DNA from 2 places in the Blastococcus sp. SYSU DS0753 genome. Region 2 is predicted to be linked to the other one. Evidence: riboswitches for the same ligand, from Rfam matches in the RefSeq annotation. Region 2 holds a riboswitch; the other holds the start of a gene.
The links. Region 2 has a riboswitch for S-adenosylmethionine ahead of ACI799_RS17190 (bifunctional o-acetylhomoserine/o-acetylserine sulfhydrylase). Riboswitches for the same ligand answer to the same signal wherever they lie in the genome.
Positions count from the first base shown of each region.

Region 1 (11,751 bases), on a different contig from region 2:
CTGGGGGTGGTCTCCGGGCTCGGCGCCTACGCGCTCTGGGGCATCTTCCCGCTGTACTTCCCGCTCCTGGAGCCCGCGAGCGGCCTGGAGATCGTGGCGCACCGGGTGCTCTGGTCGCTGCTGTTCGTCGGGTTGCTGCTGTGCGTCGTCCGGCGCTGGGGGCACGTCCGGGCGGCGGTGAGCAGCCCGCGCACGCTGCTGATCCTCGCCGGCGCCGCCGTGCTGATCGCCGTGAACTGGCTGATCTACGTCTACGGCGTGAACTCCGGGCAGGTCGTGGAGGCCTCGCTCGGCTACTTCATCAACCCGCTGGTCAGCGTCCTCCTCGGCGTCGTCGTCTTCAGCGAGCGGCTCCGCCCGCTGCAGTGGGTGGCCGTCGGCACCGCCGCGGTCGCCGTCGCGGTGCTGACCATCGACTACGGACGCCCGCCGTGGATCGCGCTCGGCCTGGCCCTGTCCTTCGGCCTCTACGGCCTGATGAAGAAGCTCGTGTCGATCGAGGCGGCGCCCGGGCTCTTCCTGGAGACGGCGCTGGTCGCGGTCCCCGCGGGAGTGGTCCTCGCGGTCCTGCACTCCGACGGGACCGGCACGTTCGCCAACGCGGGCACCGGGCACGCCCTGCTGCTGGCCAGCGCCGGGGTGGCGACGGCGGTGCCGTTGCTGCTGTTCGCCGCGGCGGCCCGGCGCATCCCCCTGTCGACGGTGGGTCTGCTGCAATACCTGACGCCGCTGATGCAGCTGGCGATCGGCGTCTTCGTCTACGACGAGCCCATGCCGCCGGCCCGGCTGGCCGGTTTCGTGATCGTCTGGGTCGCCCTGGCGGTCTTCACCGCCGACACGTGGCGACACGCCCGGGCCGGGGCCCGCAGAGCCGCCCGCGACGCGGTGGTCGCCACCCCCTGACGGGCAGTCGGACCCGCCTCGGCGGGCCGGCCGGAAACGTCGGTGGGCGGCGCTACCGTCGTCCTCGAGCCGCCGGGGTTCCCGGTCGGCAGAGCAGGTCAGGAGATGGTCGAACCCATGAGCAGCGACCCAGCCCCCGTGGTCTCCCCGCCCCGGGCCGACGGGTCAGGGGAGGAGTCCGTGCAGGCCGGAGGCGTGGGCCTGACGCGGCGCGAGCACGAGATGCTCGGTTTCGAGCGCCAGTGGTGGCGGCGGGCCGGCGCGAAGGAGACGGCGATCCGCGACCTGTTCGGCACGACGCCGACGCGGTACTACCAGGCGCTCAACGCGCTGGTCGAACGCCCCGAGGCGCTGGCCGCCGATCCGCTCCTGGTCCGGCGTCTCCGCCGGTTGCGCACGGCACGGCAGCGAACGCGTTCGGTGAAGGTCCTGGGCATCGGGAATGACATCGATTAGATTCGGTCACCGTGGGCAGGCACGCCGCGTCAGGCAGTGACGGACTGGATCAGGGGAACGCGTCTGCAGCCGCTGGGCGGCGCAGGACCGATACCCCTGAGGGTGCGTGGTCCGGTGCCGGCCTGAGCGACCACCCCACCGCGCCCGGGCGCGACCGGGCGGCCCTCCGGCGCGACGTCCGGGCGGACGTGCCCGCCGCCGACGGTGCCCGGCAGATCTCCCGTTCCCGCCTGCCGCTGCCACCCGTGCCTGCTGGACCCCGCGCTGCTGCTGCCCCCTCGCCGCGCACCAGCGCCGCACCGTTCGCCGCGGTCCCCGCCCCCGCCCCCGCTCCCGCCGCCCTCGGGGAGGTCCCGGTGCCGGCTCGCGGCGCCGACGTCCTGGCACCCGTGTCCGCCGGCGAGCCGCCGCAGCAGGCTGCCCAACCCTCCGGCAGGGTCGTGAGCCCGGCGCCCGCCGGGCTCCTCGTCGAGGACGAGCCCCTGGTCACCACCGGACCGGCCCGTGGCCTCGGGCGGCGCGGGCCCGCGCCGCTGGTTCCTCGCGTGCCGCGGCAGACCACGCCGTCCGGTGCGCCCGCCTCCTCCTACGGCGACTGGACCAAGCCCTCGCGCAGCGACGAGACGGGGCGGTCGCGCCTCGGCCTGGGTGCTGCGCCGGAGGTGCCGCACGCGCCTGCCACCACCGCGATCCCCGAGCGGGATGCGAAGGCCCGCCGCGACCTCGACGACGAGGCCGGCTACGCCGAGGCCCGCTACGACGAGGCCCGCTACGCCGAGGCCGGCAATGACGAGGCCGGCTACGACCTCGAGCGCGAGGTGGATGCCGCCGCCGCGGGCGCCGCGGCGGTCAAGGGTGGCCGCGCCGCCTACCGCGCCGAGCGGCAGGCCGCCGACGCCGCCCGCCGCAAGGCGGCCAAGCGCAGCGGCACGCCCGAGGTGATCTTCGACGACGAGCCCGAGCGCAAGCCGCGCCGCGTGCTCAAGGGCCTGGTCGCCATGGCCGTCGTCGCCGGTGCCGTCCTCGGCGTCTACACGGTGACCGCCCCGGAGAAGGAGGAGGCCGCGGCCGCCGCTCCCGCACCGGCCAGTGTGCCCACCGTCGCGGTCCCCACCGCCGCCCTGCCGCCGCTGCCCGAGGAGCCCATCGTCGTCGAGCCGCCGATCACCACCCCCGTGCGCGTCCCCGTCACCGTTCTCAACGCCACGAACATCGCCGGCCTCGCCGCCACGATCTCCGGCGCCGTGGTCTCCGGCGGCTGGGAGTCGCCCGGCGTGGGCGCCTACCCGGGCACCGACGTCTCGGCCACCACGGTCTTCTTCACCGAGGGGGACGAGCAGCAGCGCCAGGCCGCGCTCCAGCTGGTCGACCAGTTCCCCGACCTCGCCGGCCCCGCCCCGCGCTTCTTCGAGGTAGCCGACGTCCCCGCACCCGGACTCGTCATCGTCGCCACCGGCAACTGGCAGCCCTGACGCCGGTCTTGCCGGGTACCCGGAACAGGAGCGGCCGTCCGGCCGTTGGGGGCAGCGTGCGTCCCCTCCGAGGGCCCGCGCGTCCCCGCTCGTGCCCTCGTGCGCGGGCCGCGGCCGCCGCCCTGCTCGCCCTCGCCCTGCCCGCCGGCCTCGTCCTCGCGTCCCCGGCGGGCGCCGCCGAGGTGCGCACCGAGGAGCTCCGGGTCCCCTCTGGCTCGGGGGAGGACGCCGTCGAGCTCGACACCACGCTGTACCTGCCGGGCGGCGACGACCCGGCGCCGGCGGTCGTGCTCGCGCACGGCTTCGGTGGCAGCAAGCGCTCCGTGGCCGAGGATGCGGCCGACCTGGCCGAGCGCGGCTACGTCGTCCTCACCTACTCGGCCCGGGGCTTCGGTGCGAGCACCGGGCGGATCGGGCTCAACGACCCGCGCTACGAGATCGCCGACCTCTCCACGCTGCTCGACCTGCTGGCCGCCCGCGACGAGGTCGAGCTGGACGCCGAGGGCGACCCGCGGGTCGGGGTCGCCGGCGCCTCCTACGGCGGGGCGCTGGCGCTGCTGGGCGCCGCCTACGACGAGCGGGTCGACGCGATCGCCCCGCAGATCACTTGGAACTCCCTCACCGCCGCGCTGTTCCCCTCCCAGACCGGCGACCTCGACGCCGGCACCGTGGCCGCGACACCGCAGCCGGAGGCGGCCGGCGTCTACAAGCGCCTGTGGGCCGGGCTCTTCTTCGGCATCGGTTCCGCCTCCGGGGGGCTGCTCGACTCCCTCGGGGGTGCCGGCCAGGCCGGCGGCGACGAGGGCCTCGACGGCGAGGCGGTGGGCGGCGGCACCGTCGCGGCGCCGGCCCCCGCCGGCCGGCCCGCGCTCCCGCCCGAGCTGCTCGAGCAGGCCGCCGAGAACCCCGAGGCCGCCGAGCAGCTGCTCACCTGCGGCCGGTTCAGCGTCGAGGTGTGCCAGGCCTACCAGGCGGCCGCGGCCTCCGGAACCCTCACCCCGGAGGTCGCCGCGGTGCTCGACCGCAGCAGCCCGGCGGGTGTGCTGGACCGCATCGACGTCCCCACCCTGCTGGTGCAGGGCACGCAGGACTCGCTCTTCGGCCTCGGCCAGGCCGACGCCAACGCCCGCGGCATCGCCGCCGACGGCACCCCGGTCAAGGTGGTCTGGTACTCCGGTGGGCACGACGCCTCGGGGTCGGACCGGCAACGGGAGTCGCTGCGCGCGGCCGTGGCCGGCTGGTTCGACCGGCACCTGCGGGGGCAGGGCGACGACCCGGGCACGGGCTTCGAGTTCCCCGCGCCCACCGGCCTGGGTGCCACCGTCGGCCGCGTCCAGGGCGGCGGCCAGACCGTCGTCGCCGACGCCTATCCGGGGCTCGACGGCGCCGAGCCGGCCGAGCGTCGCGCCGTGACCGTCGAGGGACCCGTGCAGCCGGTGGTCACCCCGGCCGGCGGCACCCCCGCGTCCCTCACCACCGTCCCGGGTCTGGGCGCCCTGACGTCGGCGCTCGGCGGGACCACCGCGGAGATCCCCGGCCAGTACGCCGTCTTCGACAGTGCCCCGCTCGACGCCCCGGTCGAGGTCGTGGGCGCCTCGACGGTCGACCTCGCGGTCGCCTCGCCCAGCGGCAGCGCCACCCTGTTCGCCAAGCTCTACGACGTCGGGCCCGACGGCGCGACGACGCTGCCGGGCGGCCTGGTCGCGCCCCTGGCGCTTCCCGACGTCTCCACCGACCCCACCGCCCCGACGCGCGTGAGCGTGACCCTGCCCGCGATCGTGCACCGGTTCGAGGCGGGCCACACCATGCGCGTGCTGGTGTCCTCCACCGACCAGGCGTACGCGCTGCCCGCCGAGTCGGCCGTCTACTCGGTGGGCCTCGCCTCGCCCGGCGCCGCCGACGGCGTGGCCGCGGGCGAGGCGCAGCTCGCCGCACCGACGGTCTCCGGCGAGGGCGGGGCAGCGACCGGTGCCTCGCGCTGGTGGGTGCTGCTGGGCCTCCTCGCGGGGCTCGGCCTGCTCGGCTGGCTGGCCGGCCTGTGGTGGGGCCGGCGTCGTCAGCGGCAGCTGTCCAGCGTCGAGCCCGACGGCGAGGACGTCCCCCTGCGCTTCGAGGGCGTGACGAAGGCCTACAAGGACGGCTTCGTCGCGGTGCGCGACCTGTCGTTCGAGGTGCGCCGCGGGCAGGTGCTCGGCCTGCTCGGGCCGAACGGCGCCGGCAAGACCACGTCGCTGCGGATGTTGATGGGCCTCATCCGGCCCACGGACGGGCGGATCAGCGTCTTCGGGCACGCTGCCGGCCCCGGTGCCCCGGTGCTGTCGCGGCTGGGTTCCTTCGTGGAGGGCACCGGGCTGCAGCCGCACCTGTCCGGCCGCGACAACCTCACCCTGTACTGGGCCGCCACCGGCCGGCCGGCCGAGGACGCGCACATGGACGAGGCCATCGAGGTCGCCGGGCTCGGCGCCGCCATCGACCGGCCGGTGCGCCGGTACAGCCAGGGCATGCGCCAGCGGGTCGCCATCGCCCAGGCGATGCTGGGCCTGCCCGACCTGCTGGTCCTCGACGAACCGACCAACGGGCTCGACCCGCCGCAGATCCACGCGATGCGCGACGTGCTGCGCTCCTACGCGGCCACCGGGCGCACCGTGATCGTCTCCAGCCACCTGCTCAGCGAGATCGAGCAGACCTGCAGCCACGTGGTGGTCATGGCCAAGGGCCAGAAGATCGTGCAGGGCACGGTGGAGGAGATCGTCGGCACCGGTGGCTCGGTGCTCGTGGGCCTGGCCGACGACGCCGACACCGACCGGGCGATCGCCGTCCTCTCGTCGCTGCCCGGGGTCACCGGCGCGCGCGGCGACGACGGCCTGGTCGCCGAGCTGGACGGCGCCCGCCGCGCCGACGTGCTGCAGGCGCTGGTGTCCGCCGGTATCGCCGTCGAGCAGTTCACGCCGCGACGACGCCTGGAGGACGCCTTCCTGGCCCTGGTGGGGGAGTCATGAGCACGACCAGTCGATCCGTGGACTCCGAGCACGTGCAGTCGACCGGCGCGGTCGCCGGCTACCGGCCGGAGCGGACGCTCCGGCTGTCGGTGGAGCTGCGCCGGCAGTTCAAGCGCCGCCGCACGATCGGCGTGTTCGCGCTCATGGTGGCGCTCCCGCTGGTGCTCATCGCCGCCCTCCAGCTGGGCGCCAGCGAGGAGGCGGCGGAGAACAACCGGATCAACCTGGTCGACGTCGCGACGGCGAGCGGGCTGAACTTCACCCTGTTCGTGCTGTTCGCGACGACCAGCTTCTTCCTCGTGGTGGTCTACGCGCTCTTCTTCGGCGACACCGTGGCCGTCGAGGCGCAGTGGGGCTCGCTGCGGTACGCCCTGGCCACGCCGGTCCCGCGGATGCGGCTGCTGCGGCAGAAGTGGCTGGCCGCCCTCGTGCAGTCGGTGGCGGCGCTGGTCACGCTCGCCGCGGTCGCTGTAGTCGCCGGTGGGATCGCGTTCGGCTTCGACGACATCCGGACGCCGGTCGGGGTGGGGATCGACCAGGGCGAGGGCATGCTGCGGCTGGCCGGGATGCTCGGCTACCTCGCCGTCCACCTGCTCGTCGTCGGCGCGCTGGCGTTCTGGTTCTCCACGATCACCGACGCACCGTTGGCGGCGGTCGGGGGCGCGGTGTTCACGATGTTCGTCTTCGCCATCCTCGACCAGGTGGAGCAGCTCGGGTCGATCCGCGACTGGTTCCCGACGGCGGAGGAGTTCGCCTGGACCGACCTGCTGCAGACGCCGGTCGACGACGGCGACCTGTTCCGCGGCGTGATCCAGTCACTGGTCTACATCGCCGTCTTCACCGCACTCGGCTTCCGCCACTTCGCCCGCCGCGACGTCACCAGCTGACCCCCTGCCCGCGAGGCCGTCGCCGACGTAGCTTGTCCTGCATGAGCGGACTGTGGGGTCTCGTGGCCGGGGTCGTCTGCTTCGTCGTCCTGCTCCTGCTGTTGCCACTGCTCGGCGCGATCGGCTCCGTCGAGCTGGTGGTCATCGTGCTGGTGGCCGTCCTCGTCGGTGTGCTGGTCGCCAGACGGTCCCGTGCGGGGAGCGGCGGGAGCAGCTGAGCGCTCACAGGGACGCGCGTACCGCCTGGGCCCAGCCCTCGCCCATGGGGGCATCGGTGACCGTCACGTTGGGGAGGGCGGAGAGCAGCTCGGCCATCCCGTCGACGGCGCCCCCGTTCGCGGTGATCCACAGCCGGCCCACCGCGGGCGCCATGTCCAGGTCGCTGACGCTGTCCCCGATCGCGACGGCATCGTCGGGGGAGAGGCCGCGCCGCTCCAGGTCCCAGGCGATCGCCGCGCCCTTGGAGATGCCGCGCGGCATCAGGTGGTAGACCCGCGGCGGCGCGGCGTCGTCGTCCAGGCCCATCCAGGACGCCGCAGGGATCGCGCCGTTGTCCTTGAGCGTCAGCCAGCCCACGCCCCGCTCGGCCAGCCAGGCGTCGACGGCGAGGGCGTCGACCCGTCCGCGCAGCAGCGCATCGGTGGCGTGCGTCGCGTGCCAGGGGGAGTGCCACTCCAGCCGCCGCGGGTGCGCGGCGATCAGCTCCTCGACGACGCCGAGCTCGCCCATCACGTCCATCGGCGTGCGGTCGCCGTACTCCTCCGGCAGCGCGCCCCGCAGCCGGTGGGTGGTCCGCCCGGATCCCCAGCCGATGGTGGCGCCGAGTTCGGCGATGGCGCCGTCGGCGGCGAAGATGCGCGCTGCCTCCACCACCTGCTCGTACGTCCGGCCGCTGACCAGCACCAACGCCACCTCGGCGCGGTGCAGGTCGAGCAGCGCGGCGGCCGGCCCGTCGGTCAGCTCCCGCCCGGCCGTGTGCCAGAAGGAGCCCCGCGGACCCACCATCGTGCCGTCGAGATCGGTGTAGACGACGCGCGTGCTCACCAGGCCATCCTGTCCGGCCGCTGGCCCCGGCTCGCGACTGGGTACAGTTCACGCCGTTCACTCATCCAGAGGGGCAGAGGGACACGGCCCGACGAAGCCCCGGCAACCGCCGCCTGCGCGCACGTGCAGCGGGAGGTGCCAATTCCGTCCCGCGCGGCTCGACGGCCCGCTGCGGGGAAGATGAGGAGGTAGTCGTCGCATGACCCTCACCGCTCCCGGATCCGTCCAGGCCGACTCCAGCGCCGGTGGCCCCGTGCCCCCGTGTCCCGCCCGCGGGCTCGTCTGCCGCAATTGCGGCGCCACGTTCGGGCTCATCGCCGAGCACGCCTGCGCCGAGTGCTTCGGCCCCCTGGAGGTCGACTACGACCCCGAGCTGATGAAGGCGGTCACCCGCGAGCAGATCGAGGCCGGGCCGCAGAACATCTGGCGCTACGTGGCCCTCCTGCCGGTGGGTCAGCACCCGGCCGACCGCGTCTCGCTGGACCCGGGCATGACCCCGCTGGTCCGCGCCGACCGGCTCGCCGCCGAGCTCGGCCTCACCGGCGGGCTGTGGGTGAAGGACGACTCGGCCAACCCCACCCACTCCTTCAAGGACCGCGTGGTCAGCCTCGCCGCGACCGCCGCCAAGGGGCTCGGGTACACGAAGATCGCCGCCGCCTCCACCGGCAACCTGGCCAACTCGGTCGCCGCGCACGCCGCCCGCGTCGGCCTGCCGTCGTTCGTCTTCATCCCGAGCGACCTGGAGCCCGGCAAGGTCGTCCAGTCCGCCGTCTACGGCCAGACCCTGGTCGCCGTCGACGGCTCCTACGACGACGTCAACCGGCTGACCAGCGAGCTCGCCGAGACCGACGAGTTCGAGGACACCGCCTTCGTCAACCAGAACGTGCGGCCCTACTACGCCGAGGGCTCCAAGACGATGGGCTACGAGATCGCCGAGCAGCTCGGCTGGCGGATCCCGGCCCAGGTCGTCATCCCCATGGCGTCGGGGTCGCTGCTCACCAAGGTGGACAAGGCCTTCCGCGAGCTCACCGCCGCGGGCATCGTCGAGGCGACCGAGTGGACGATCTTCGGTGCGCAGTCGGCCGGCTGCGACCCGATCGCCACCGCCTTCGACAACGGGTGGGACGTCGTCAAGCCGGTGAAGCCCACCGGCATCGCCAAGTCGCTGAACATCGGCAACCCGGCCGACGGCCCCTACGCGCTCGACGCGATCCGCCGCACCGGCGGCTCGGTGGCCCGGGTCGGGGACGACGAGATCGTCCAGGGCATCCGCGACCTCGCCCGTACGACCGGCGTCTTCGCCGAGACCGCGGGCGGGGTGACCGTCGCCGTCCTGCGCAAGCTGGTGGAGGGCGGCCAGCTGGACCCGGCCAAGGAGACCGTCGTCCTCAACACCGGGGAGGGCCTGAAGACCCTCGACCCGCTGGAGCCGGTCGTCGGTCCCACGCACCGGGTCGAGCCGTCGCTGAAGTCGGTGCGGGCGGCCGGTCTCATCGGCTGAGCGGTCCGTCCGGCGGGGGGCGTAGAGTCCCCGTCGGTTCCCCGGTCCGGGCGACGTCGTCGCCGGATCCGGGTGCGTCGTGCGCGCGTGGGGCTGTCACCTGCGCTTCTCTGCTGTACCGTCTCGCGCGGTTCGAGTTCCACGTTCGTGTTCGGCGGGCGGAAGAGCGAGACCCCGCCACATCGAGAGCGATGGGGCGCCGCACGCACGAAACGTGGGAGCACACGTGGCACAGGGCACCGTGAAGTGGTTCAACGCCGAGAAGGGTTTCGGCTTCATCGCCGTCGACGGCGGCGAGGACGTCTTCGTCCACTACTCGTCCATCCAGATGGACGGGTACAAGAGCCTCGACGAGGGGCAGCGGGTCGAGTTCGAGGTCGTCCAGGGCGCCAAGGGCCCCCAGGCCGACGCCGTCCGCAGCGCCTGAGACCACTCGGCAACACCGGCCGAGGCCCGGTTCCCCACGGGGGACCGGGCCTCGGTCGTTCCCGGGGCCGCGCCGGCCACGGTGAGAACCCCCTGGAAGGGGGGAAGCGACCCCCGTTCTTGCACTCGCAGGGGTCGAGTGCCAAACTCGGTTCTGGCACTCAGGGCTCCTGAGTGCCAATCAGGTCGGAACGGTGAGGCACCGGTCCGTGGGCCGACGGAGCGTCCACGTCGCTGGTGTCGTCCGTCGCGGGCGCCGAACCCGGCCGTGCAGCGATCCATGCTCGGAGGACATCACCACATGGCCAAGATGATCGCGTTCAACGAAGAGGCGCGCCGCGGCCTCGAGCGAGGGATGAACACCCTCGCCGACGCCGTCAAGGTGACCCTCGGCCCCCGTGGCCGGAACGTCGTTCTTGAGAAGAAGTGGGGCGCGCCCACCATCACCAACGATGGTGTGAGCATCGCCAAGGAGATCGAGCTCGAGGACCCGTGGGAGAAGATCGGGGCCGAGCTCGTCAAGGAGGTCGCGAAGAAGACCGACGACGTCGCGGGTGACGGCACCACCACCGCCACCGTGCTCGCCCAGGCGCTCGTCCGCGAGGGTCTGCGCAACGTCGCCGCCGGCGCGAACCCGATGGCCCTGAAGAAGGGCATCGAGAAGGCCGTCGCCTCGGTCAGCGAGTACCTGCTCTCCACGGCCAAGGACGTCGAGACCAAGGAGCAGATCGCCGCCACCGCGTCGATCTCCGCCGCCGACCCCGCCATCGGTGAGCTCATCGCCGAGGCGATGGACAAGGTGGGCAAGGAAGGCGTCATCACCGTCGAGGAGAGCAACACCTTCGGCCTCGAGCTCGAGCTCACCGAGGGCATGCGCTTCGACAAGGGCTACATCTCGCCCTACTTCGTCACCGACACCGAGCGCATGGAGGCCGTCCTCGACGACCCGTACGTGCTCGTCGTCAACTCGAAGATCAGCTCGGTCAAGGACCTGCTCCCGCTGCTGGAGAAGGTCATGCAGTCGGGCAAGCCGCTGGCCATCATCAGCGAGGACGTCGAGGGCGAGGCCCTCGCGACCCTGGTCGTGAACAAGATCCGCGGCACCTTCAAGTCCGTCGCCGTCAAGGCCCCGGGCTTCGGTGACCGCCGCAAGGCCATGCTGGGCGACATCGCCATCCTCACCGGTGGCCAGGTCATCAGCGAGGAGGTCGGCCTCAAGCTCGACACCGCCGACCTCGAGCTGCTCGGCCGGGCCCGCAAGGTCGTCGTCACCAAGGACGAGACGACGATCGTCGAGGGTGCGGGTGACACCGACCAGATCCAGGGCCGGGTCAACCAGATCCGCAGCGAGATCGAGCGGTCGGACTCCGACTACGACCGGGAGAAGCTGCAGGAGCGCCTGGCCAAGCTGGCCGGTGGCGTCGCCGTCATCAAGGCCGGCGCCGCGACCGAGGTCGAGCTCAAGGAGCGCAAGCACCGCATCGAGGACGCGGTGCGCAACGCCAAGGCCGCCGTCGAGGAGGGCATCGTCGCCGGTGGTGGCGTCGCTCTCGCGCAGGCCACGGCCGTCGCGTTCGACAAGCTCGAGCTCGAGGGTGACGAGGCGACCGGTGCCAACATCGTGCGCGTCGCGCTCGAGGCGCCGCTGAAGCAGATCGCCATCAACGCCGGCCTCGAGGGCGGCGTCGTGGCGGAGAAGGTGCGCAACTCGGAGACCGGCTGGGGCCTCAACGCCGCCACCGGCGAGTACGTGGACCTGGTCGCGGCCGGCATCATCGACCCGGCCAAGGTCACCCGCTCGGCGCTGCAGAACGCCGCCTCCATCGCGGCGCTCTTCCTCACCACCGAGGCCGTCATCGCCGACAAGCCGGAGAAGGCCGCTGCGGCCGCTCCGGGTGGCGACATGGGCGGCATGGGCGGCATGGACTTCTGAGTCCGCCCGCTCCTCGCTGAGGAGCACTGCACCACCAGCACTGCCCGGCAGGGGCGGTCCGCTTCCGAGCGGGCCGCCCCTGTCGGCGTCCGGGGCGCCCTCGCCGCGGAAGCTCAGCTCACTCGGGGGC
Region 1 is NZ_JBJHAT010000004.1:178,619-190,369, forward strand. Features, by position in the region: gene rarD (EamA family transporter RarD) at 1-903, shown strand, start outside; gene ACI799_RS05635 (DUF3263 domain-containing protein) at 1,021-1,359, shown strand; gene ACI799_RS05640 (LytR C-terminal domain-containing protein) at 1,800-2,831, shown strand; gene ACI799_RS05645 (alpha/beta fold hydrolase) at 2,888-5,830, shown strand; gene ACI799_RS05650 (ABC transporter permease) at 5,827-6,717, shown strand; gene ACI799_RS05655 (hypothetical protein) at 6,759-6,935, shown strand; gene ACI799_RS05660 (HAD family hydrolase) at 6,940-7,761, opposite strand; SAM riboswitch class I at 7,820-7,948, shown strand; gene thrC (threonine synthase) at 7,961-9,262, shown strand; gene ACI799_RS05670 (cold-shock protein) at 9,489-9,689, shown strand; gene groL (chaperonin GroEL) at 9,990-11,621, shown strand; gene ACI799_RS05680 (VOC family protein) at 11,740-11,751, opposite strand, start outside.
Region 1: another riboswitch for S-adenosylmethionine. It lies ahead of thrC (threonine synthase); the one in region 2 lies ahead of ACI799_RS17190 (bifunctional o-acetylhomoserine/o-acetylserine sulfhydrylase).

Region 2 (11,751 bases):
GGCGGCGCGGTCGGCGGGACCGCGGTGCGCGCCGTCTGCGCCAGCGCGATCCCCGTGAGGACGACGGCGCCACCCACGACCTGCCAGGCGGTGAGGACCTGCTCGACCCACAGCCAGGCGACGACGGAGGCGAACACCGGCTCCGCCGTGGCCACCAGCCCCGCCGCGGTCGGCGGCAGGTGGCGCAGGGCGGCGATCGACAGCCCGAACGGCACGACCGCGCCCATCACCGCGATCCAGGCCACCAGGACCCACAGCGGGAGCTCGAGGGAGCCGATCGAGACGGGCACGTCGCGGCCGAGCACCGCGGCATCGAACTGCCACCACGGCGCGGCCACCGCCCAGAAGACGGCGGCGGCGACGAAGGCCCAGCAGGTGAGGGTGACGGGGTCCCGCGACACGGTGCCCCGTTCGCCGATGAGGTAGTAGGTCGCCAGAGCCACGGCGGCGCCGAGGCCCGCTGCGACGCCGAGCACGTCGAGCGAACCGCCTCCGGTCCAGATCTCGGTCACCAGGGCCAGCCCGGACAACGACAGCACCAGGGCCGCCCACACCCGGCGGCGCACCTTCTCGCGGCGGACGAGCCACACGTAGACGGCGATGAGCACGGTCCCGGTGAACTCGAAGACGAGCGCGATGCCCACGGGCAGGCGACCGATGGCCACGTAGAAGAGGTACTGCGTCATGGCGATCCCGACGACGCCGAGGACCGCCAGCAGCCGAAGCTCCCGGCGGGCGACCCGCAGCCGGCCCGGGGCCACCACCAGCAGGACCGCGAGCAGGGCCACGGCTGCGCCGGTGCACCGCAACGCGGTCAACCGCGGCGCGGAGAGACCGGCCTGGAGGGCGAGCGTGGAGACGGTGCCGTTGACCGCGAAGAACGCCGCCGCCGCGAGGGTCAGCGCGTACCCGAGGCCGGGGCGGACGGTACGGGGCACGCGCGCACGGTAGCGGGCTACCGCGGCCGAGACACCTACCGGCTCAGAAGAGGGCGAGCTGGTGCGCCGGCGGGTGCGACTCGCGACCGGAGGCGGTGAAGACGGCGTCCAGCCCCGTCGCCTCGAACACCCGCCACACCGAGGGCTGGGCGTTGCGCAGCAGCAGGTCGATGCCGCGCTGGAGGCACCACCGGCGGACGCCGATGAGCACCGAGAGCCCCCCCGAGCCCATCGAGGGGACGCCACCGAGGTCGAGCTCGAGGACCGTGCAGCCGGCGAGCGGGCGCTCGGCGACGAACGCCTCCAGCTGGGGCGCGGTCACCAGGTCGATGTCCCCGTCCACCACGACGAGGGCGTGGCCGCCGGCCGCCTCCCACTGCAGGCGGAGCCTGGCCGGCTCCGGAGCGGGGTGCGACACCCACCACGGTCGGCGCCCCCCGGGTGGCCTGGACAGCCGCCGGCTGATGTCCCACTCGTGCGCCCGCACCATCCGTGTTCCCCCTCGTGCCGACGGTCGCTGCCCCCGTCGTGCGGACCGTACGGACGGCGGTCCGGCGGTACAACGGATTGCGATACCGGATCGGCCGAAGAGCCACGCCCGGCAGGCGTGCTGTAACAGCGCGGCACCGCGGCAGCACGCACCGGAGGCGTCGCGGGAGACCCGGCGCCCGGAGCGGCGACCGACGGCGACAGACTTCCGTCCATGGACGTGCCCGAGGCCCTCTACCTGCCCGACGGCGACGGATTCACCGCCACGGCCCTGACCATCGGCCCCTGGGACGCCGCCCACCAGCACGCGGGGCCGCCCGCCGCCCTGCTCCTGCGCGCCGTCGAGCGGGCCGGCGGGATCGTCGGCGGGCAGACCGTGCGGCTGGCCTACGACATCCTGGCGCCGGTCCCGGTCGGCCCGGTGCGGGTGCGCACCTCGGTGATCCGCCCCGGCCGGCGGATCGAGCTGGTGGAGGCGGTCCTCGACACCGGCGACGACCGCCCGCTCATGCGGCTGTCGGCCTGGCGGATGCGTTCCCGCGACGACGCCGCCCCGGCGACCGGGCAGCCGCACCCGGCGCCGTCCGGACCCGAGGAGAGCCGCCCCGAGCGGGCGGGGTTCTTCACCACCGAGATCGCCTACCACCGGGCGCTGGAGTGGCGGTTCGCCGCGGGGACCTTCAACGGCCCGGGGCCGGCCACGGCCTGGACCCGCCCCGAGTGCGAGCTGGTCGCCGGAGAGCCGATGACGCCGCTGCAGCACCTGCTGGTCATGACCGACGCCGCGAGCGGCATCTCCGCCAGCCTCGACTGGACGCGGGCCACGTTCGCCAACGTCGACCTCTCCGTGGCGCTGCACCGGCCCCCGCGCGGGGAGTGGCTGGGGATGGCCGCCGAGACCGTGCACGGCGGCACCGGGGCGGCGCAGTGCTTCGCGGTCCTCTTCGACGTCGACGGCCCGATCGGGCGGTCCACGCAGTCGCTGTTCGTCGAGCCGCGGGAGACGCCGTGAGCGATCTCTCCGTCACCACCGGCAGTGGGCGGCGGGTCGGGCTGGCATCGCCGGGCGGCGGTGCGCAAGGTGGAGAGGTCGCTTCCCCCGATGATCGGAGTGCCGCCCCGTGGACGCGCTGAGAGACGTGCTGGACTGGCTGTCCGGGCGGGGTCTCGAAGTGGTGCTGATCGTCCTCGGCTCGGTCCTGCTCGCCCGCTTCGTCGGCTGGGTGGGCGACAAGATCACCGACCGGATCGACCGGAACTCCACCGGCGGGGACGCGCTGGTCCGGTCGGAGGCGGCCAAGCACCGCCACTCGCTGACCCAGGTGCTCACCTGGGCGGCGGTCGTGCTCATCTACTCGATCTCGGTCTTCTTCATCCTCGACCGGCTCGGCATCCCGGTGACCGGCCTGGTCGCGCCTGCCACGGTGCTCGGCGTGGGCCTGGGCTTCGGCGCCCAGCGCATCGTCGGTGACGTGCTGGCCGGCTTCTTCATCATCACCGAGCGCCAGTACGGGTTCGGCGACGTCGTCTCCATCCAGGTCGTGGGCGGTGGCGACCCGGCGAACGGCACCGTCGAGGACGTCACCCTGCGCGTCACGCGGGTGCGCTCGCCCAACGGCGAGGTCGTGACCGTGCCCAACGGCCAGATCGTCAAGGTCGTGAACCTGTCCCGCGACTGGGCGCGCGCCGTCGTCGACGTGCCGGTGCCGACCACGGTGGACGTGAACCGGGCCAACGAGATCCTGCGGGAGGTGGGCCGGGAGGCGTTCCGGGACCCGGCGATGCGGCCGCTGCTGCTCGACCCGCCCACGGTCATGGGGGTGGAGACCCTCGGCCTGGACGAGGTGAACGTACGGGTGGTCGCCCGCACGCTCCCCGGCAAGCAGTTCGAGGTCGGCCGCGACCTGCGGGCGCGCATCGTCCAGGCCTTCCGCAGCCAGGGCATGCAGGTGCCGCAGCCCACCACCTCGGTCGCGGCGCGGGACGGCGCGACCGCCGTCCAGGAGGAGGTTTCGTGACCGCCCCCGACGAGCGCCGCGACCCGACCGACGCCACCGCCCGGGCCTCCGACGAACCCGTCGTCAGCACGGCGCCCGCCGCCGCGGCCGCCGATGCCGGGGCGCCCACCGGCACGACCGCGGCGCCGCGCCACCGCTGGTGGTCGGCCGTGCCCAAGCACCTGGGCCGGGCGCGCACCTCCACGGTCGTGCTCGCCGTGCTGTTCGTCTCCGTCTTCGCGCTGTACCTCAACGTCAAGCCGCCGGCCCCCGGCGAGCCGGACACCCGGGGCCAGGTCACCGAGCAGGCCGAGGAGACCGAGCCGGTCACCACCGAGGAGACGGAGCCGACGACCACCGAGGAGACGGAGCCGGCCCCGACGACGACGTCCCGGCCCAGCACCCCGACGACCGACTCGCCGTCCCCGACCACCGAGCCGACCACGACGGCTCCGGAGACCACCGGACCGGAGCCGACCGGCGACACGGGGGGCACCGGCGACGAGACCGACCCCGCCTCCCCGACCGGGTGACCGACGGGGCCGGTGTTTCACGTGGGACATCCGTCCCGCCACGGGGGCGGCGCGCACTCCCCTGCGGCGCGTCCTAGGATCACCTCGGCTCCTGAGAGGCAGCGCGAAGCACCTGGCTGGCTGCCCGGCAACCTCTACTCCGTCTGAGGTGCTCCAGGGGAAGAGCCGGCCGGGAGGCGCCCGCCCCCCGGCAAGGACGGAGCTCCCGTGCGCCGCGGGTCTCCGCGAGCGAGAGGAGACGGCGCATGACCGACCCGCAGAGCTGGAGCTTCGAGACCCGGCAGATCCACGCCGGCACGAGCCCGGACCCGGCCACCGGTGCCCGGGCACTGCCCATCTACGCGACGACGGCCTACCAGTTCCGCGACACCCAGCACGCCGCGGACCTGTTCGCGCTGGCCGAGATGGGCAACATCTACACGCGGATCATGAACCCGACGCAGGACGCGCTGGAGCAGCGCGTCGCGTCGCTGGAGGGCGGCGTCGCCGCGCTCGCCGTCGCCTCCGGGCAGGCCGCGGAGACCCTGGCGATCCTCAACCTCGCCGAGGCCGGCGACCACATCGTGGCGTCCGCCTCGCTCTACGGCGGCACCTACAACCTGCTGCACCACTCGCTGCCGAAGATGGGCATCACCGTCTCCTTCGTCGAGGACCCCGACGACCCGGAGAACTGGCAGTCCCTCGTCCAGGAGAACACCCGGGCGTTCTTCGCCGAGTCGATCGGCAACCCGAAGGGCGACATCCTCGACATCGAGATCGTCGCCGGTGTCGCCCACCGCAACGGCGTCCCGCTGATCGTCGACAACACCATCGCGACGCCGTACCTGATCCGCCCGCTGGAGTTCGGCGCCGACGTCGTCGTCCACTCGGCCACCAAGTACCTCGGCGGCCACGGGACGGTCATCGCCGGGCTCATCGTCGACGGCGGCACGTTCGACTGGACCGGCGGCCGGCACCCGATGTTCACCACCGCCGACCCGACGTACCACGGGGTCGTCTACGCCGACCTCGGCGCGCCGGCGTTCGCGCTCAAGGCCCGGGTGCAGCTGCTGCGCGACCTGGGGCCCGCGGTCTCCCCGTTCAACGCCTTCCTCGTGGTGCAGGGCATCGAGACGCTGTCGCTGCGCATGGAGCGGCACGTCGCCAACGCGCAGCGGGTGGCCGAGTTCCTCGAGGCCCACGACGCCGTCGAGCGGGTGAACTACCCGGGGCTGCCCTCCTCGCCGTGGCACGCCGCGCAGCAGAAGTACGCGCCGAAGGGCGCCGGCGCCGTCCTCACCTTCGAGCTGCACGGCGGCGTCGAGGCCGGCAAGCGGTTCGTGGAGGCGCTGGAGCTGCACAGCCACGTCGCCAACATCGGCGACGTGCGCAGCCTGGTCATCCACCCCGCCTCCACGACGCACTCCCAGCTCACCCCCGAGGAGCAGCTGACCACCGGGGTCACGCCGGGTCTGGTGCGCCTCGCCGTCGGCCTGGAGGGCATCGAGGACATCCTCGCCGACCTGGAGGCCGGGTTCCGCGCCGCCAAGTCGGCCTGACGGTGGGCGGGTGGGTCGAGGGCGACCCGGCGGGCGACCGCCGGTTCCTCGACCTGCCCGGCCCGTTCGAGCTGGAGCGCGGCGGGAGCCTGCCCGGCGTGCGCATCGCCTACGAGTGCTGGGGCACGCTCGCGCCCGACGGCGGGAACGCGGTGCTGATCGAGCACGCGCTCACCGGTGACAGCCACGTCGTCGGGCCGGCCGGGCCCGGCCACCCGACGCCCGGCTGGTGGGGCGGCGTCGTCGGCCCGGGTGCCGCCCTGGACACCGACCGGTTCTTCGTCGTCTGCGCCAACGTGCTCGGAGGCTGCCAGGGGACGACGGGGCCGTCGTCGGCCGCCCCCGACGGCGCCCCGTGGGGGGCACGCTTCCCCGGGGTGACCGTCGGCGACCAGGTGCGCGCCGAGGCGGCGCTGGCCGACGCGCTCGGCGTGCGGCGCTGGGCGTGCGTCGCCGGCGGCTCGATGGGCGGCATGCGGGCGCTGGAGTGGGCGGTCGCGTTCCCCGGCCGGGTGGCCGCGCTCTTCTTCCTCGCCTCGACCGCCGTCGCCTCGGCCGACCAGATCGGCACCCAGACCACACAGCAGGCGGCCGTGCGGGCCGACCCCCGCTGGCGGGGCGGGGACTACCCGCTCGCCGACCCGCCGGCGGACGGCCTGGACGTCGCCCGGCGGATCGCCCACCTCACCTACCGCAGCGCGGCGGAGCTGGATGCGCGCTTCGGCACCCGGGTGCAGGAGGACGGCCGCTACGCGGTCGCCTCCTACCTGCAGCACCACGGGGCGAAGCTGACCGGCCGGTTCGACGCCGGCAGCTACGTGCTCCTCACCGAGGCGATGAACAGCTGGGACGTCGGCCGGGGCCGCGGTGGCGTCGAGGCGGCGCTGGCCCGGGTGACCGCCCGCGCGCTCGTCGCCGGCGTGGACAGCGACCGGCTGTACCCCCCGGAGCAGCAGCAGCGGGTGGCCGACGCGCTCGGCGTCCCGCTGCGGCTGATCTCCTCCCCGTACGGCCACGACGGCTTCCTCGTCGAGGCCCCCGCGGTGGACGCGCTCCTGCGCGAGCTGCTGACGGGCTGACACCTCCGGAACCCGTCGTACCGCGGGTCCAGGATGGGGCCGTGCCCGCGCCGACGGATCTGCCGATGCTGCCGTTCGCCGACCAGCCCGCCCTGGAGGCCTGGCTGGAGGCCCACCACGCCACCGCGCCGGGCCTCTACGTGCAGATCGCGCGCAAGGGCTCGGGCATCCCCTCGGTCACCGCGGCGCAGGTCGTCGAGTCGGCCCTGTGCTTCGGCTGGATCGACGGGCGCGGCCTGCGGCTGGACGACTCCTACCACCTGCTGCGGCTGACCCCGCGCCGCGCGCGCAGCGTGTGGTCGCAGAAGAACGTCGCCACCGTGGAGCGGCTGACCGCCGAGGGCCGGATGCGCCCGGCGGGCCTGGCCGCCGTGGCGGCCGCGCAGGCCGACGGCCGGTGGGCACGCGCCTATCCGGGCGCGGCCACCATCACCGTGCCCGACGACCTCGCCGCGGCCCTGGACGCGCAACCCGGCGCGCGGGCCGCCTTCGACGCCCTCGACGGCCAGAACCGCTACGCCGTCCTTTGGCGGGTGCACACCGCCGTCACGCCGGCGGGCCGGGCCAAGCGGATCGCCGCCGCCGTGCAGATGCTGGCCGAGGGGCGCCGCTTCCACTGACCACCCGGCGGGCGAGACTTCCCGGGTGGACGACGACCTCCTCGCGCTGCGCGAGGCCTGCACCCGCGCGCTGACCGGGCACGGCGAGTGGCGGCCGGCCGACCTGCTGGCCACGGTCCCGCCCGGCACCGCCCCGGACCGGTACGGCGAGGGCGGGGTGGTGGCCGGGCTGGAGGCCGAGGTCGCCGGGCTGCTCGGCCTGCCGGCGGCGGCGTACCTGCCCAGCGGGGTCATGGCGCAGCAGGCGGCGCTGCGCGTGCACGCGGACCGTCGCGGCCGGCGCACCGTCGTCTGCCACCCCGAGAGCCACCTGATCCGGCACGAGGAGCAGGCGTTCGAGCGGCTGCACGGCATGGTGCTGCGCCCGGCGGGGAACCGGTACGGGCCGCTGTTGCGCACCGATCTGGACGCGGTCGCCGAGTTGCCTGCCGCGCTGCTGGTGGAGCTGCCCCAGCGCGATCTGGGCGGGCGGCTGCCGCCGTGGGACGACCTGGCCGCGCAGGTGGCCTGGGCCCGGGAGCGCGGCGCCGCGGCGCACCTGGACGGCGCCCGGCTGTGGGAGGCCTCGGCCGGCTACGACCGCACGCCGGCCGAGATCGCCGGGTTGTTCGACACCGTCTACGTCAGCTTCTACAAGGGCATCGGCGCGCTGGCCGGCTGCTGCCTGGCCGGCCCGGCCGACGTCGTCGCGGAGGTCCGGGAGTGGCGCCGGCGGCTGGGCGGCACCCTGTTCGGGATGTGGCCGGGCGCGGCGTCGGCGCTGGCCTGCCTGCGCCGGCGGCTGCCGCTGATGCCCGCCTACCTGGCGCGCGCCCGCGAGGTGGCCGACGCCGTCCGCGACCTGCCGGGTGTCACCGTCGTCCCCGATCCGCCGGAGACGCCGATGCTGCACCTGCTGCTGCGCACGACGCCGGAGGCCTTCACCGCCGCGGCCCGAGCGCTGGCCGTCGACGGGCTGTGGACCTGGCCGCAGGCGATGCCCACCGGCGACCCCGCCGTCGTGCGGGTGGAGCTGCCGGTGGGCGACGCGACGCTGGCCCTGGACGTCCCGGAGATCCGGGCCGCCATCGCCGCACTGGCCGGCCGCGGCTAGCGTCGGGCCGTGAGCCTCGACGTCGCCGCGCTCCGCGCCTCCTTCCCGTCGCTGGCGAGCGGCACCGCGCACTTCGACGGCCCCGGCGGCACCCAGGTGCCCGAGCAGGTGGGCCGCGCGGTCGCGGCGACGCTGACCGCGCCGATCAGCAACCGCGGCGCCGTCACCGCCGCGGAGCGGTTCGCCGACGAGACGGTGCTGGCCGCACGGTTGGCGATGGCGGACCTGCTGGGCGCCGACCCCACCGGCGTCGTGTTCGGGCGCAGCGCCACCGCGCTCACCTTCGACCTCGCCCGCACCCTCGCCGCGGGCTGGGGCCCCGGCGACGAGGTGGTGGTGACCCGGCTCGACCACGACGCGAACATCCGGCCCTGGGTGCGGGCCGCCGAGGGCGCGGGCGCGACGGTGCGGTGGGCCGCCTTCGACCCGGCCACCGGGGAGCTGACCGCCGACGACGTCGCGGCGGTGCTGACCGACCGCACCCGCGTGGTGGCGGTGACCGGGGCGTCGAACCTGATCGGCACCCGACCGCCCCTGGCCGCGATCGCCGGGCGGGTGCACGCGGCCGGCGCGCTGCTCGTCGTCGACGGCGTGCACCTGACCGCGCACGCGCCGGTCGACGTCCGGGCGCTGGGCGCCGACGTCTTCCTCTGCTCGCCGTACAAGTTCCTCGGCCCGCACTGCGGCGTGCTCGCCGCCGATCCCGCGTTCCTGGCCACCCTGCGCCCGGCCAAGCTGCTGCCGTCGACGGACGCGGTGCCCGAGCGCTTCGAGCTCGGCACGCTGCCCTACGAGCTGCTGGCCGGGACGACGGCGGCGGTGGACTTCCTGGCCGGCCTCGGGGGCTCCGGGCGGCGCCGGGAGCGGCTGGCCGCGGCGATGCTCGCGATCGAGGAGCACGAGGACCGGCTGCGGGAGCGCCTGGAGGCCGGGCTGGCGGAGCTGCCGGGCGTCCGGCTGTGGTCGCGGGCGGCGCACCGCACCCCGACGCTGCTGCTGACCTTCGCCGACCGCGATCCCGCCGACGCCTACCGGTTCCTCGCCGGCCGGGGCGTCAACGCGCCGGCCGGACACTTCTACGCGATCGAGGCGAGCCGCTGGCTCGGGCTCGGCGACACCGGCGGCCTGCGGGCCGGGCTGGCCCCCTACAGCGACGCCGACGACGTCGACCGTCTGCTCGCCGGCCTGCGCGCGTGGCTGGCCGAGGGCTGACGGCCGTGCCCCGACACCACGCCTCGTCCCGCGGCCGCCGCACGGCCGCCTTCTTGACGCTGTGCGCCGCCGCGCTCGCCGGGTGCGGCGAGAACGACGAAGCGGTGGCCGACGCGCTCACCCGCGCGCTGGCGGAGGGGGCGGAGTCGGGCACGACGGTCGATCTCCGCGAGGTGGTGAGCGGCGACTGGGAACGCCTCACCTTCGTCTGCCCGTACGAGGACGAGAGCGATGTGACCGAGCGGCTCGGCTTCTCCTGGTCCGGCTTCCCGGGCACTGATCTGTCGGAGACCCAGGTGCTGTTCGTGTTCAGCCGGGACGACGGCGTGGCGACGTGGGCGAGGCTGCCCCGGGCTGCCGGCGACCCCTGCGGTGCCCGGAGTCCGGTGCCGCTGACCATGCCGCGCGAGGAGGCCGTCTTCACGGTGGCGGAGCAGGACCGGACCGCCGACGGCGGAGCGTTCTACTCGCTGGTCCCCGCACCGGCGTAGCCGGCCGGCTCAGCGCTCCAGTCGGCGCACCCTGCGCGCCGCGTCCAGCCGGTCGGTGTAGCTGATCGCGTTGCCCTGGATGTGCAGCTGGTCGTCGTCGGTGGCCTCGCGCAGCACCTTCGCGGGGACGCCGGCGATGAGCGAACGCGGCGGGAAGACCTTGCCCTGGGTGACGACGGCGCCGGCGGCGACGATCGACCCGGAGCCGATGTGCGCGCCGTTCATGATCACGCTGCCCATGCCCACGAGCACCTCGTCGTCGATGCGGCAGCCGTGCAGCACCACCCGGTGCCCCACCGAGACGCGCTCCCCCACGACCAGGGGGAAGCCGGGGTCGGAGTGCAGTGCGCAGCCGTCCTGGATGTTCGAGTCGGCGCCGATCTCGATGACCTCGGCGTCGGCCCGGGCGACGGCGCCGTACCAGATGCTCGACCGCGGGCCCATCGTCACCGCGCCCACCACCACCGCCGTCGGCGCCACGAACGCGGCCTCGTCGATCCGCGGCTCGCCGAACTCCAGGGCTCCGATGAATGCGTCGTCCACCCGCCCACCTCAGCACAGCCCCGGGCTGCGCGCACCGGTCGCACTCCCGGCAGACTTCCCGGCATGCCCGCGCACCTCCCCCCGTTGCCCACGTCGATCGTGGGGAGCCTGCCCCAGCCCGGCTGGCTCATCGACCGCGACCGGCTGGCCCACCAGTTCCCGCCCCGGGTGCGCGCACGGGAGCTGTGGCGGGTGGCGCCGGACCTGCTGGCCGAGGCGCAGGACGACGCGACCCGGCTGGCGATCCGCTCGCAGGAGGAGGCCGGGCTGGACATCGTCACCGACGGCGAGATCCGGCGGGAGTCGTACTCCAACCACTTCGCGACCGCGCTGACCGGCGTCGACGTCGACGACCCCGGCACCGTGCTCAACCGGTCCGGGAAGCCGATCCCGGTGCCGCGGGTGCGGGCCGCGATCACCCGGCCCGCCCCGATCCAGGCCGACGACGTGCGCTTCCTGCGGGCGCACACCGAGCGGACCGTCAAGATCACCGTCCCCGGCCCCTTCACCATGGCGCAGCAGGCGCAGGACGACCACTACGGCGACGGCCGCGCGCTGGCCCTGGCCTACGCCGACGTCGTCCGCGCGGAGATCGCCGATCTCTTCGCCGCCGGGGCCGACATCGTGCAGATCGACGAGCCGTGGCTGCAGGCCCGCCCCGAGGTCGCGCGCGAGTACGGGGCCGAGGCGGTGACCCGCGCGGTGGAGGGCGCGCCGGGTCCGGTGCACCTGCACCTGTGCTTCGGCTACGCGGCGATGGTCTCCGAGCGCCCCACCGGCTACTCGTTCCTCCCCGAGCTCGCCGACACCCCCGTCGACACCGTCGCCGTCGAGACGGCGCAGTCGCACCTCGACCCGGCCACGCTGCGGCCGCTGCGCGGCAAGGGCATCGCCCTGGGGGTCCTCGACCTGTCCACGCCGGAGGTCGAGACCCCCGAGGTCGTGGCCGACCGGGTGCGCCGCGCGCTGGACGACGTGGACGTCGCCCGCCTGGTGCTCACCAGCGACTGCGGGCTGAAGTACCTGCCCCGGGAGTCCGCGGCCGGCAAGATGCGCTCGCTCGCCCTCGCCGCGGAGCTGCTGCGCGCCGAGCTCTAGATCAAGCCGTGCGCGTGCACCGCCTCGGCCACCTGGAGGAACCCGGCCACGTTGGCACCGAGCACCAGGTCACCCGGTGAGCCGTACTCCTCGGCGGTCTCGTGGCAGCGGGCGTGGATG
Region 2 is NZ_JBJHAT010000027.1:204-11,954, forward strand. Features, by position in the region: gene ACI799_RS17165 (EamA family transporter) at 1-938, opposite strand, end outside; gene ACI799_RS17170 (STAS domain-containing protein) at 982-1,428, opposite strand; gene ACI799_RS17175 (thioesterase family protein) at 1,642-2,439, shown strand; gene ACI799_RS17180 (mechanosensitive ion channel family protein) at 2,549-3,445, shown strand; gene ACI799_RS17185 (hypothetical protein) at 3,442-3,957, shown strand; SAM riboswitch class IV at 4,045-4,160, shown strand; gene ACI799_RS17190 (bifunctional o-acetylhomoserine/o-acetylserine sulfhydrylase) at 4,203-5,495, shown strand; gene metX (homoserine O-acetyltransferase MetX) at 5,498-6,574, shown strand; gene ACI799_RS17200 (YdeI/OmpD-associated family protein) at 6,616-7,194, shown strand; gene ACI799_RS17205 (threonine aldolase family protein) at 7,220-8,287, shown strand; gene ACI799_RS17210 (cysteine desulfurase-like protein) at 8,297-9,499, shown strand; gene ACI799_RS17215 (hypothetical protein) at 9,505-9,990, shown strand; gene ACI799_RS17220 (gamma carbonic anhydrase family protein) at 10,000-10,533, opposite strand; gene ACI799_RS17225 (uroporphyrinogen decarboxylase family protein) at 10,597-11,631, shown strand; gene gdhA (NADP-specific glutamate dehydrogenase) at 11,628-11,751, opposite strand, start outside.